Regions from separate parts of the Paenibacillus puldeungensis genome, predicted to be linked through region 2. Evidence: predicted binding sites of a transcription regulator. Region 2 holds the regulator's gene; the other holds the start of a gene.
What was found. The regulator Rex, encoded in region 2, represses fermentation and respiration genes when NADH is low (regulators of the CRP and FNR family bind a similar motif). The targets are predictions, from matches to a motif close to TTGTGAAATATTTCACAA.

Region 1: the regulator Rex is predicted to act here: its motif matches at 2,411-2,428, upstream of ACFQ3W_RS15655 (flavocytochrome c).

The regions. Positions count from the first base shown of each region.
Region 1 covers NZ_JBHTLM010000011.1:79,969-85,768, reverse strand. The annotation lists gene ACFQ3W_RS15660 (hypothetical protein) at 1-31, opposite strand, end outside; gene ACFQ3W_RS15655 (flavocytochrome c) at 523-2,322, opposite strand; gene ACFQ3W_RS15650 (sensor histidine kinase) at 2,534-4,180, shown strand; gene ACFQ3W_RS15645 (response regulator transcription factor) at 4,155-4,949, shown strand; gene ACFQ3W_RS15640 (hypothetical protein) at 5,177-5,800, opposite strand, start outside.
Region 2 covers NZ_JBHTLM010000020.1:29,479-35,278, reverse strand. The annotation lists gene ACFQ3W_RS21055 (AraC family transcriptional regulator) at 1-400, shown strand, start outside; gene ACFQ3W_RS21050 (cell wall elongation regulator TseB-like domain-containing protein) at 855-1,340, opposite strand; gene ACFQ3W_RS21045 (amidohydrolase) at 1,413-2,711, opposite strand; gene ACFQ3W_RS21040 (redox-sensing transcriptional repressor Rex) at 2,701-3,378, opposite strand; gene dinG (ATP-dependent DNA helicase DinG) at 3,388-5,800, opposite strand, start outside.

The DNA.
Region 1 (5,800 bases), on a different contig from region 2:
TCAAGCTGTGGTTTCTGATCCAGTCGAACATGACGTACTCCTTTACCAGTATTGTGCTAAACTCCAGCCCCAGGTCCTTAAGAAAGACTTGAACACTCTGTCAATCTACTATCAAGACAAATTCCAATTATACCCATTTTAACATTAGGTAACTTGTTAAGCGAGAGTCAAGGCGATATTAAGGTTTTACTGTATAATCATGTATTTTTTTATAAAATATGATAATATAACAATAATAATTTAGAGTGAGGTGGATATCTTGGTTAAATGGCCAGGAAGAACAAAGCTAGATAAGGCATCCGACATCGTTACACTGGTGTCTGATCTAGTCCTATATATCCCGCGCTGGATAATGAAGATTTTAAATTAGGTTGAAGATTCCGGCCACCCGTATCAATTCTCAGAACTTCTTCCCCGTAAAATAATAAAACAGGCCAATCATGGCGTTATTAAGCCATAATCGACCTGTTCAAATCCACAGAGTAGACTCTTCTGTCCACCCTTACTTGCTTCTGTACTGCATTAATTCTTAGCAGCTACGTTTTGTCCTGCGATACGTCCGAACGTAATGATATCGGCGATCGCGTTTCCGCCCAGTCGGTTGGTCCCGTGAATTACTCCGGTAACCTCGCCGGCTGCGTAGAGTCCAGAAATGATTTCGCCTTTTTCATTGATCACGCGAGCCTTCTCGTCGATGACCAAGCCACCCATCGTGTGGTGAACGGACGGAACTGCCTTTTGAATGTAATAAGGGCCTTTTTCAAGCGATTTCAGTCCTGCACGATGATGGAAATCAAGGTCTTTGCCTGTTTTCGCATATTTGTTTACTTTTTGGATCGTCGCTTTTAACGTTTTAACATCGATTTTGAAAAATTTGGCGGCATCCTCAATCGTTTTGGCTTTGTAGAGCACGCCTTGCTTGATCATTTGATCATATTCGTCTTTATGAACTTCATTGGTTTTGCCGATGTCCGCAATCTTTTGGTTCCACAATTGATAGGTGTAACCGCCAGGTTGGGCCAGAATAGCTTTGGAAATGACGTCACGACGTTCCAACTCTTCCACGAAGCGTTTACCTTTTTGGTTAATCAGGATGGCGCCGTCGAAGCGAGAGTCAGCAACAAGGGAAATCACACCTGTTACTGGATTACAAACCGGGTACGTTTGGATATATTTCATATTCGTCAGCTCGGCCCCAACGGCCTCCGCCATAACGATCCCGTCTCCAGTCGATCCTGGCGAATCGGTGGACATATATTTTTCATCCATTTCGGGATTATACTTCTTGCGCATTTCAATATTGGAGCCGAAGCCGCCGGTAGCAAGCACGACACCCTTGTTGGCATGGAACGTAATTTTGTCGCCAGTACTGGATGTTGCGGTAACTCCGGTAACTTTTCCCTGGTCATTCGTTAATAACGTTTCGGCCTTCATGTTGGTTTTGATCACGATTTTGTCCGTATCGGCCTTAGCTTTGAGCTTGGTGATCATTTCGGCACCTGTTTGACCTACAGGAATCAAAGCCCGCTGCTTGGAGTGTCCGCCGAACTGGAACAGGTGATCCGGAAGGAATTGAACCTTAATGTCGTCGCGCAGCCATTCCGCAGAAGCGAGCGCATTGTCAGCCAAGATGCGAACCATCTTAGGCGTACCCAGATTGTCTCCGCCCTTCATTGTGTCTTCATAGAACAAATCTGCGGAATCGCCAGTGATTCCGAGAGCACGCTGAACCCAGTTATTCGGAGCGTTCATCTCACCGCCTGAGATCAGGGTATTCCCGCCTACAGTCGGCATTTTTTCCAGAATAACGACGCTCGCCCCCGCCTTTTTGGCCTCAATGGCTGCGCTGAATCCCGCACCTCCGGCGCCGATTACTACAACATCATAGGTTTGATCGGCTGCTTCCTTGGTTTTTTGCGTGTTTGAAGCTGCGCCCGCTGCTGCGAGTGTTAGACCGGATTTTTTAATAGCGTTCCGGATCGCTTCAAGATAGCCCTTGCTTGTAACGGTTGAACCGCTGATCACATCGACCTCCGGGCTATTCGCAGTCATAACATTCTCTTTAAGCTGCTTAAATACAGGCTCGGCTAGCACTGGATTTTCTTTTTGTTCCATAACTTTAATGTCCGTTATTTTGTTGTCCGAGAAGGATACCTCGACTTTGATATCCCCATGCTTTCCTTCTCCAACTCCCTCCATAACTACTGTCCCGCCAGTGCTGGAGTTGGTGGCTAAAGCTTTTCCGCCGAAAGCCGACAAAGTCATCATGAGACATACGATCAGCAAAATCGGTAATAGCTTTCTTGCGCGAGTACTCACCATCTTCTCTAATCTCCTTTAAAAAGTAATAATTGTGCTAGGCCGTTTGATGGAAATCTTGTATGATAGGCCTGAACATGAATGGGAATTCATGTGAAATTATGCACAATGTTTATTATAGAGATGACATGTCTCGATGTATTTGCACATTCCGGTCTTTTTTTGTCTTTTTCGGGCTTCATGAAAAAAATACATATGGAGGCTTTGATAATCAATGCATTCCATTCAGCGCAAAACGATACTTTATGCGGGCGGCTGCTTTATGTTATTGTTCGTTGCACTGCTTGTCGCTATTTACATGGAAATGAATCATACCGTTGTTCCTTTGAACAGGAGTCTAACGCAACAGGTCGTCAACGCACGGAGCGATCAGATCAATGATTGGTTCAACCAGCGCATCGATGAGATTGACATGCTTGCATCACTGGCTTCGGATCATCAATGGACGAGAAAAGAGCTGCTCCAGGAAACTCGTAAGCTGGAAGCAAAAAAGAAAGAGGAATATGAGTCAATCCGCGTGGTAGACTCCAAGGCCAATTCCTGGTCCCTAAATGATCGGCCCTTCTCAATTCTAAACAGGCATTACTACCGGAATATGATCGATTCCAAGGCCCGGTATGTGGTAAGCAACCCGATCATTTCAAAGGCAAACGGTGCGGAGATCGTCGTTATTTTATATAGGGTGAATCCAGCTGTAAATCAAGAAGTCGTCTATATTGCAGCCGCAGTCTCTACTGATAAGGTGAAGGAGATCGCGCAGGATATCGCCTTGTACGACCAATCTGGGCAACTGATTGTCAACCACAGCGTCCTAGCGAACGGCTCTACGAGCCAAATACATAAGATAAAAGATGATTCAAACGAGGAGGTCAGTTTGTTTAAGGCTCCGATTCAAAGTGTGCAGGGATGGAAGCTGGTACTTAAGGTGCCGAACTCGCAGCTGTCGCTAGCAGTCATGAAGACCCAACGAACGGCATTGCTGGTAGGCGTCCTGATCGGCGGTGTATTTATAGTTCTGCTTACCCTGCTCGCATCGTCCATCATTCGACCGATTCAATCCTTACGCCTGGTGATGAAAAAAGTGCAGGAAGGCGACCAGGCTATCCGTGCCGATGAATCCCGCAAGGATGAAATCGGCGATCTGGGACGAAGCCTCAACGAAATGCTCGTTCAGCTGTATCGTTCAGAGCAGGAGAAGAAGGAGATCGAGCTCAAGCTTGTTTACGAGCAGATAAAGCCGCATTTTTTATACAATACACTGGACACGATTCAGTGGATGGCACAAGATTACGGTGCAGACAATGTCGTGGAAATGGTTGAGGCATTGAGCACTTATTTTCGACTCGGCCTAGGCTCCGGCAGCCTCTATATTCCCCTGGAGCAGGAGTTTTACCACATCGAGAGCTATCTGCATATTCAATGCGTGCGCTATGAGGATATCCTCGATTATGAGCTTCGCTATGATGAAAAACTGCTTCGACACAAGGTAATCCGGTTTATGCTTCAGCCGCTTGTAGAGAATGCCATCTATCACGGGATTAAGCCTTTAGGAGATCGGAAGTATACGATTTCTATCCTCGCCTATGAGGAGGCTCCATATATCATCATTCAGGTCGAGAATAATGGGGCCATGATCCCGACAGATAGGCTGGAGCAGATCAATCATGCGCTGCAAGAGGACAAGTATAATAGTTCCGCCACAGGCTTTGGATTGTACAGCGTCAATCATCGTATTCGACTTGCGTTTGGAGATGAATACGGACTTACGGTATGTAGCGGAGGTGGGGTTACAAAGATGATTGTCAAAATTCCTTTGAATTGGGAGTGGAATGAGGATGTGGAAGATCATAATCGTCGATGATGAAAAGATCATTCGCAAAGGGCTAAAACAATTTATCGAGGAAAGCCCTTATCCATTTGAGGTCGTCGGCGAAGCTAAAAGTGCCGGTGAAGCACTACATCAGCTGGAGATGGCTCCTCCACATGTTTGTTTTGTTGATATCGGTATGCCGAACATGAATGGATTGGATATGATCAGCCTCATGAGAGAGCGGTGGCCCTCGGTCATTGTCGTCATTATCAGCGGCTATGACAACTTCGAATATGCGCGTCAGGCAGTACAGTTGCAAGCGTTCGACTATGTTTTAAAGCCGGTACCTAAGAGCGATTTGAATAAGCTCTTGGACCGCTTGGATAAACATCTGCAGGAAAAATTACCCAATGAATGGAGTGCCGGCAGCATAGCTCAGGAGCAAAAGCCGCTAGCCCATACGGGGGATGGAACGGTGCTCGTTCATAAGGTGACGGAGTTTATTGACAATCACTATCAGGATCCCGAGCTGTCCATTGGCCGCATCGCCTCCTTGTTCCACATTAATCCGACTTATCTTAGCAAACGGATGAAGCAGGAAACCGGGAAATCGTTCATGGACTACATAACGGAGCTAAGGATCTCAAAAGCGAAGGAAATCTTGGTAGATATCAATTCAAACATCAAAATCGGGGATTTGGCCATTAAGGTAGGATACAAGAACCAATACTATTTTAGCCGGATATTCAAAAGCAAGGTTGGCTACTGCCCGCTCGACTATAAAAAGTATCAGCCTACCGGATCGTCGGAGCGGAGTTGATTCCCCAAATGTTGTATTTTGCGCAACAATTGCAGGCATAAGTGAAGCATATTTAAGCTATTGTTGTATTCCATACAACAATTTTGCGAGTTTCACAAGAAAGAGGGCCAATTTGTTGTACACTATACAACAATTGGCCCTTTGGCTCTTCTTGTATAAGCATAATGTTGTATGATATACAACATTGGCCATTTAAGAGGACCATGCTAGTTTTAGAAAAACTTCTACTAGGAAAGTAAGCTATTCAAGTAATCGCTATGATAGCTGTTACCATTCCGTCTATCAAACTGAGCAGCAAGCTTTCGTGCCTCTTCTTCATAAATGGCCGCTAATTGCTCGACGTCCTCCCTAGCGCCGAAATACGGGAATGACGCTGGAAAACGGATGCTGATTCTCTCGTTTTCCTGGGATAGGCGTTTGAGCAGAGCTGCTGCAGGTCCGTAGAAAAACAGCCGGTCGAGCGGACTTTCATGGTCGATCGCCAGCGGTGCGAACTCTTCGAACACTTCAAGACCCCTGATCGGATCTGTATGTTTCAAATACGATATCAAATACCCGGCCGAATTGATAAAGTCACGATTGCCACGAATAAGTCGGTAGCCTTTACGCGCCAGGTCCTCCGCTTCTTTCAAACGGTCCGCCCGATACAGCGGCAGCAAAATCATCGGATAGGTAGCATGCGGAACCGCAGCACATCTCATCTTGCCGTCCATCATCGGCTTTGCTGCTGCAATAGCTTTTTCATCTTTGCCTGCATTTGTGTAGTATTGAACGAGTATATTTTGCTCGCAAGCGATGCAGTCGCTTAAATCATCGCGTTCTTCTGCTTGAGCTTTGCGCAGATGATCCTC
Region 2 (5,800 bases):
CGGACGCCATTTTATGAACCGGGAACGCCGTTTTTCTCACCGAAAAGGTCAGAAACAGCAGCACAAATACATCGATAAGCTTATGCAAGTCTGCACGTATATCAATGAGCACTGCACCGAGGATATTCAGGTTGAGCACCTCGCCGAGCTCTCCGGCTTCAGCAAATTTCACTTCATGCGTTTGTTTAAGCAATACATGGGCATGTCCTATTACCACTACTTAAGCCAACACCGCATCATGCATGCGGAAAAGCTGCTGATCGATCCGAATCTGTCGATTATGGAAGTGGCCATGAGCTCCGGCTTTGGGAGTTTGCCCACCTTCAATCGAGTTTTTAAAAACATGAAGAAATGTACTCCTTCGGAATATAAAAGTCTGCATGGGGTCCATACCTTTTGAAAATAACCTATAAGTAAAAAAACAATTGACTCCTTTGAACGTTGTTGCTGTAAATTTTTCTTCTTGACCATATGCATTCAACCGAAAGGTACGGCACGTAGTTGTAAAAAGTACATCTAATCCGTCCGAACTGTTCATTTTTCCCACTTTAGTTGCAAAATGTACATTTAAATCGGGCCTAAATCCCATTCATCAGCCTACGAGCCCTATTTAGCTGTATTTTTTGCATCTACTTTTCTCCTACCCTGCAAACGTGATGAAATAACTGCACTAAATACATCTACTCAACACTGGGCGACGGGCGATGGGCAACAGGCGACGAGCCCGCAGCTTGGTAGGGGGCGCCGTCCTTGTAATCTTCGTAAAAAAAGATGACTCCTGATGGATATCAGAAGTCATCTTTTGTCAAATAGTCGCTTTATAACGGCCAGGCTAACAATTGGTAAAATCGCCATTACCGGTTCGGTAGTGTAAACACTTCCTCAAGCGGCTCCCCCTTACTAAAATCGAAGAAGCGATAGTAATGGTGATCTTTCTCTTTATAGAATAGCTGCCAAACGAGCTTATCGTTATAGACCCCCGGCAGCAGTCGAACGATCTTTATACCAGGCAATCGATCCTTGATGAGGGTCCGAACCTGATCCTCCGAAACGCCTTCCGATAACAGCCGTACTTCCGGTGCATGATCTTTTCTCAACCAGACCATCATATCTCGGCCAGATTCGTCCTTGCCCTTGACGACCCAGCACACTTCATCCCATACCGACTTCCATACTTGATCGCTTTCCACCAGACCCGACTCCTGCTTTGCCTGCTGAATGGCTGCCGACTCACCATTCCAATAATCCTGATTAACGTAAATATAAAAGCGGTGAAGTCCAAAGAGCACGAGCAGCAGGATCAGGAGGGAGAGCAGGAGCCATTTGGTTCTCTTTCTCAACCTTCTCTTCCTTTCTCCGAAGTAGGCAGTCGAACCCGCCAGATTGAAGCTGCGGATACTGCCAACTGTAATCTAGCGAGCTAGCAGACCTTCAAATGCTGCCTGAGCCTCGAAGCGAACCTTCTCTTCATCCAGCGTGAGGCAGGCCCCGTGTTTAACCACCTGCTTGCCGTTAATCCATACATGCTCGACATCCTTCGGACCAGCGGAATAAACGACATGGGAAATGTAGTCCGTTTTCGGCAGAAAATGAGCTTGCTCCGTATTCAGCGCGATGAAATCCGCCTTCATCCCAGCAGCCAGCCTGCCTGTGTTTTGCATGAAGAGCGATTTCGCTCCATACTCCGTTCCCATTTTGAGAGCTTCTAATGCTGGAACTGCGGTAGGATCGCCGGAAACACCCTTATGAATCAGAGCAGCCAACCTGATCTCCTCAAACATGTCGAGATTGTTGTTGCTCGCAGCGCCATCCGTGCCCAGTGAAACAACGACCCCTTTGCTTAATAGCTCCGGAACACGAGCCACACCGCTGGCCAGTTTCAGGTTGCTACCCGGATTATGCGAGACGGCAACATGATGTGCAGCTAACACGTAAATTTCCTCGTCCGTCAAATGCACGGCGTGCGCCAGCAAAGTTGGACGCGAGAACATCCCAAGTTTGCGCAGATGCTCTACAGGCCGAGCCCCATAGTCCTTGACATTCTGCTCTACTTCCGCAAGCGTCTCCGACATATGCGTATGCATTGGAAGATCCAGATCATGTGCCACCTGAACAAATTTCTCGATGTAGTCAGGCGGGCAGGTGTAAGGAGCGTGCGGCGAGATCATAGTCGTGATCCGTCCATCCGCTTTACCGTGCCAATCGCGGGCGAAACGGATAGCCTCCTGCAGCTTCTGATCCTGAACTTCAGGAGGACAAAGGCCGATCACCCCTCGCGTCAATACGGCGCGAATCCCCGATTCTTCAACGACCTTAGCCACTTGGTCCATATGGTCATACATGTCGAGGAACGTCGTTGTTCCGCCTTTGAGCATTTCCAGTACGGACAATGCTGTTCCGGCATAAACATCTGCCCCCGTAAACTTGGCTTCCATCGGCCACATCTTTTCCTGCAGCCAATTTTGAAGCACCATATCATCTCCGTATCCACGAAGAAGAGACATCGCCGCATGGCCATGCGTATTTACGAGCCCAGGCAGGAACAGCAATCCTTTGCCATCAAATGTTTCGGCCCCTTCTACGCCTTCCGGGCGCTGTTCACCAATGTAAGTGATCGTATCCCCTTCCACAAGCATATATCCGCGAACGATGGTACAATCTTCCTTTAACACGGCAAACGTACCATTCTTAATCAACCACTTACGACTCATAACTTACCGGTTCCTTTCCATCCTCCAAATAATAAGCCAAGCTTAACAAATCCGTTGTAAAGTCAGCCGCATGGATTCGAACTTCCGGCGGAACCTTTAATACCGTCGGTGCAAAATTCAAGATAGCTCTAATTCCAGCCTCAACCAATTGATCAGCAACGCGTTGAGCCTCAAAATCCGGGACTGTAATAATTCCGATGCGGATGTTATTAGCCTTGACCATGTCGCCTAGATCATCGATGGGCTGAATCGTAATATTGTTAATTTGCTTGCCGATCTTCTCAGGCGAAGCGTCAAAAACGGCCACGATCTTCATGTTATCTTTTAAGTATGCATTATAGTTAGATAGTGCTTGACCAAGATTACCAGCACCCACCAAAGCAACATTGATTTGCTGGTCTAAATTCAAAATTTCTTGAATTTTCTCGATCAGATAAGCGACATCGTATCCAATGCCTTTTCGCCCGAAATCGCCGAAATAAGCGAGATCCTTACGAATTTGCGCCGGATTGAGGTCCAGCTTCTGGCCAAGTTCTTGCGAAGAAACCGTAGGTACCTCGCGGCGGCTCAGTTCATTCAGAAAACGCAGGTATACCGGCAATCTGCGAACGACAGCATCCGAAATTTTTTCTGATTTCATACTTTGTTTCCCCCTATTCTGGCGCAAGATTGAGGACTATGATTGTTCCTCAGGATTCAACCATTCCGATATGCGTGGAACCATTTGACCAAGCGGCATATGCTCCATCTTCGGACCTGGCAAAGAGTATAGAAAATATTTTCCGTAATATGATTCCAAGATGCGCGTATCATACACGATCACGATTCCCCGATCCTGTGAGGTACGGACGAGTCGTCCAAATCCTTGCTTAAAACGAATGACAGCCTGAGGCACTGACAGCTTCATAAAAGGATTTTTCTTCTCCTTCTGCAGCCGTTCGCTCTTTGCCTCCACAAGTGGATGATTCGGCGGCTGAAAAGGTAGACGTACAATCGCTAAGCTCGTTAAAGCCTCACCGGGAATATCTACTCCTTCCCAGAAGCTGCTCGTTCCGAGCAATACCGAAGCATCCTGTCCCTGAAACCGACGGGTCAGCTTCGTACGGCTGCCGCTGTCCATGCCTTGTCCTATGACGGTGATCCCTTCCGCGGACAGCAGCTCCTTTAGTGGGTCGTAAACCTGGCGGAGCATGCGGTAAGACGTAAACAGTACGAGCATGCGTCCCTTCGTGGCGATGGCTGTATCCGCCAACGACCGAACCAGCGTGGTGACGAAGTGATCATCACCAACGCTTCCTTTGACGCTAGGAAAATCCCTCGGAATGACCAGCAATGCCTGATCCCGGTAGTTAAACGGTGACGGCAGCATCGAGGTGATCAACCGATCCTCGGAGGCCGCTTCCTGCAGCCCCAATTGCTCGATCATGTACTGAAACGATTTGTCAACCGATAAAGTTGCCGAGGTCATGACCACGCTTTTCTTACTGTCGAAAAAATACTCCTTCAGTTGGGCGCTCACATCAATGGGAACAGCATACATTTGCAAAGACCGGCTGCGATAGTTTCCGTTACCCTCCATCCAATAGACGGTATCTTCGCCATCTAATTTCATGAAGAAGCGCAACGCCTCGCGTTCGGTTCCCAAGTCCTTAAGCAAACCGCTGATGTCGGTCAGCAAGCTTTCCGATCCGATATCGTCCTGCTCTTCCCTGATTTGACTGAGCAGGCGTTCTCCTTTGCGCAGCACGTCCCCAAGCGAGACATAAATTTGGTTCTCCAGCGCAGCCAGCGTGTCCCAATCCTTCGGCTTCTTATGCGGCAGCAGCCGAAAAACGAATTGACCAGGATCTCCAGGCGCAGCATCACTGCGTTCCGGCATAAGCGTGAACAGCAACTCGTTTAGCTTGTCCCAGGTCTCTTTCACATCTACAAGCGTAGGATAAAAGCTGTCAATAACGGAGCACCACTCAGCCGACTTTTCGTTTACCGAGCTTTGCAACTGGATACGCAAATTCGGAAACTGGCCTGTCTTACTATCTTTGAATAGGCGGGTTAAGGTGTGAATGACTGTAAAATACTTCATATTAATCCCTAAATGTTTGCCCGCCACATCCTCCAGGTGATGTGCTTCATCGATGACCAGACGCTCATAGCCCGGAAGCAGTTGATGACCTGCCTGAATGTCCGTAAACAATTTGGAATGATTCGTGATGACCACATCCGCCACACCGGCTTCGTGCTTCGCCCGGTGGTAGAAGCATTTTCGAAACCACGGACACGAACGACCTAAACATGAATCGGACTCGCTTGCGACTGTCTCCCAAAAATCATTTCCGCGATTTCCTAAGTTAAGCTCCTCGTCATCACCGTTTATCGTTTGTGTCAGCCACACAATCATTTGTGCAGCCGTCATCACCTCTTCTTTTGGCGTTGTGAAGTCTCTTCTGTTTATTTTATGTTCAAATTTACGCAGACACAAATAATGTTGTCTTCCCTTAAATACAGCCGCCAGAAAAGGAAACGGAACGACCTCGGTCAGCAGTGGGATATCTCGCTCTCTAAGCTGCTCCTGAAGGTTAATCGTATGTGTACTTACCATAACCTTCTCATCCTGTTTAACGCTATGATATATTGCAGGAAGTAAGTAACCTAACGATTTTCCGGTCCCTGTTCCAGCTTCTACCAAAAGATGTTTGTCCTCGTCAAAGGCCTTCATCACTTCATGAAGCATCATGTTCTGCGCTTCCCGTTCCTCATATTGCGGCAGGCGCTCACGCAGACGTTCACGTACCTGATCCATAAACTGCTCGAAGGTGATATCCTCCAGCGGATTGTCCAAAAGCGCATTTCGAGGCGTTTCGATATCCATCCAATCCTCAGCTTGCAGCGCAAATTGACGATAGTACGTAAATCCGCCTTCATTCGGATTTGCCTCGCGTTCCTTTTCCTGAAGCAACGCATCAAAGAACCAACCTAAGTCGCTGTCCTCGCCGGCAAACAAATCCACTAATCGCTGTATGGTCAGAAGCGGTAGGCTTTCACATTCTTCAAGGCACTTCAAAAAAATGAGCGCCGTTGCCAATGCATCA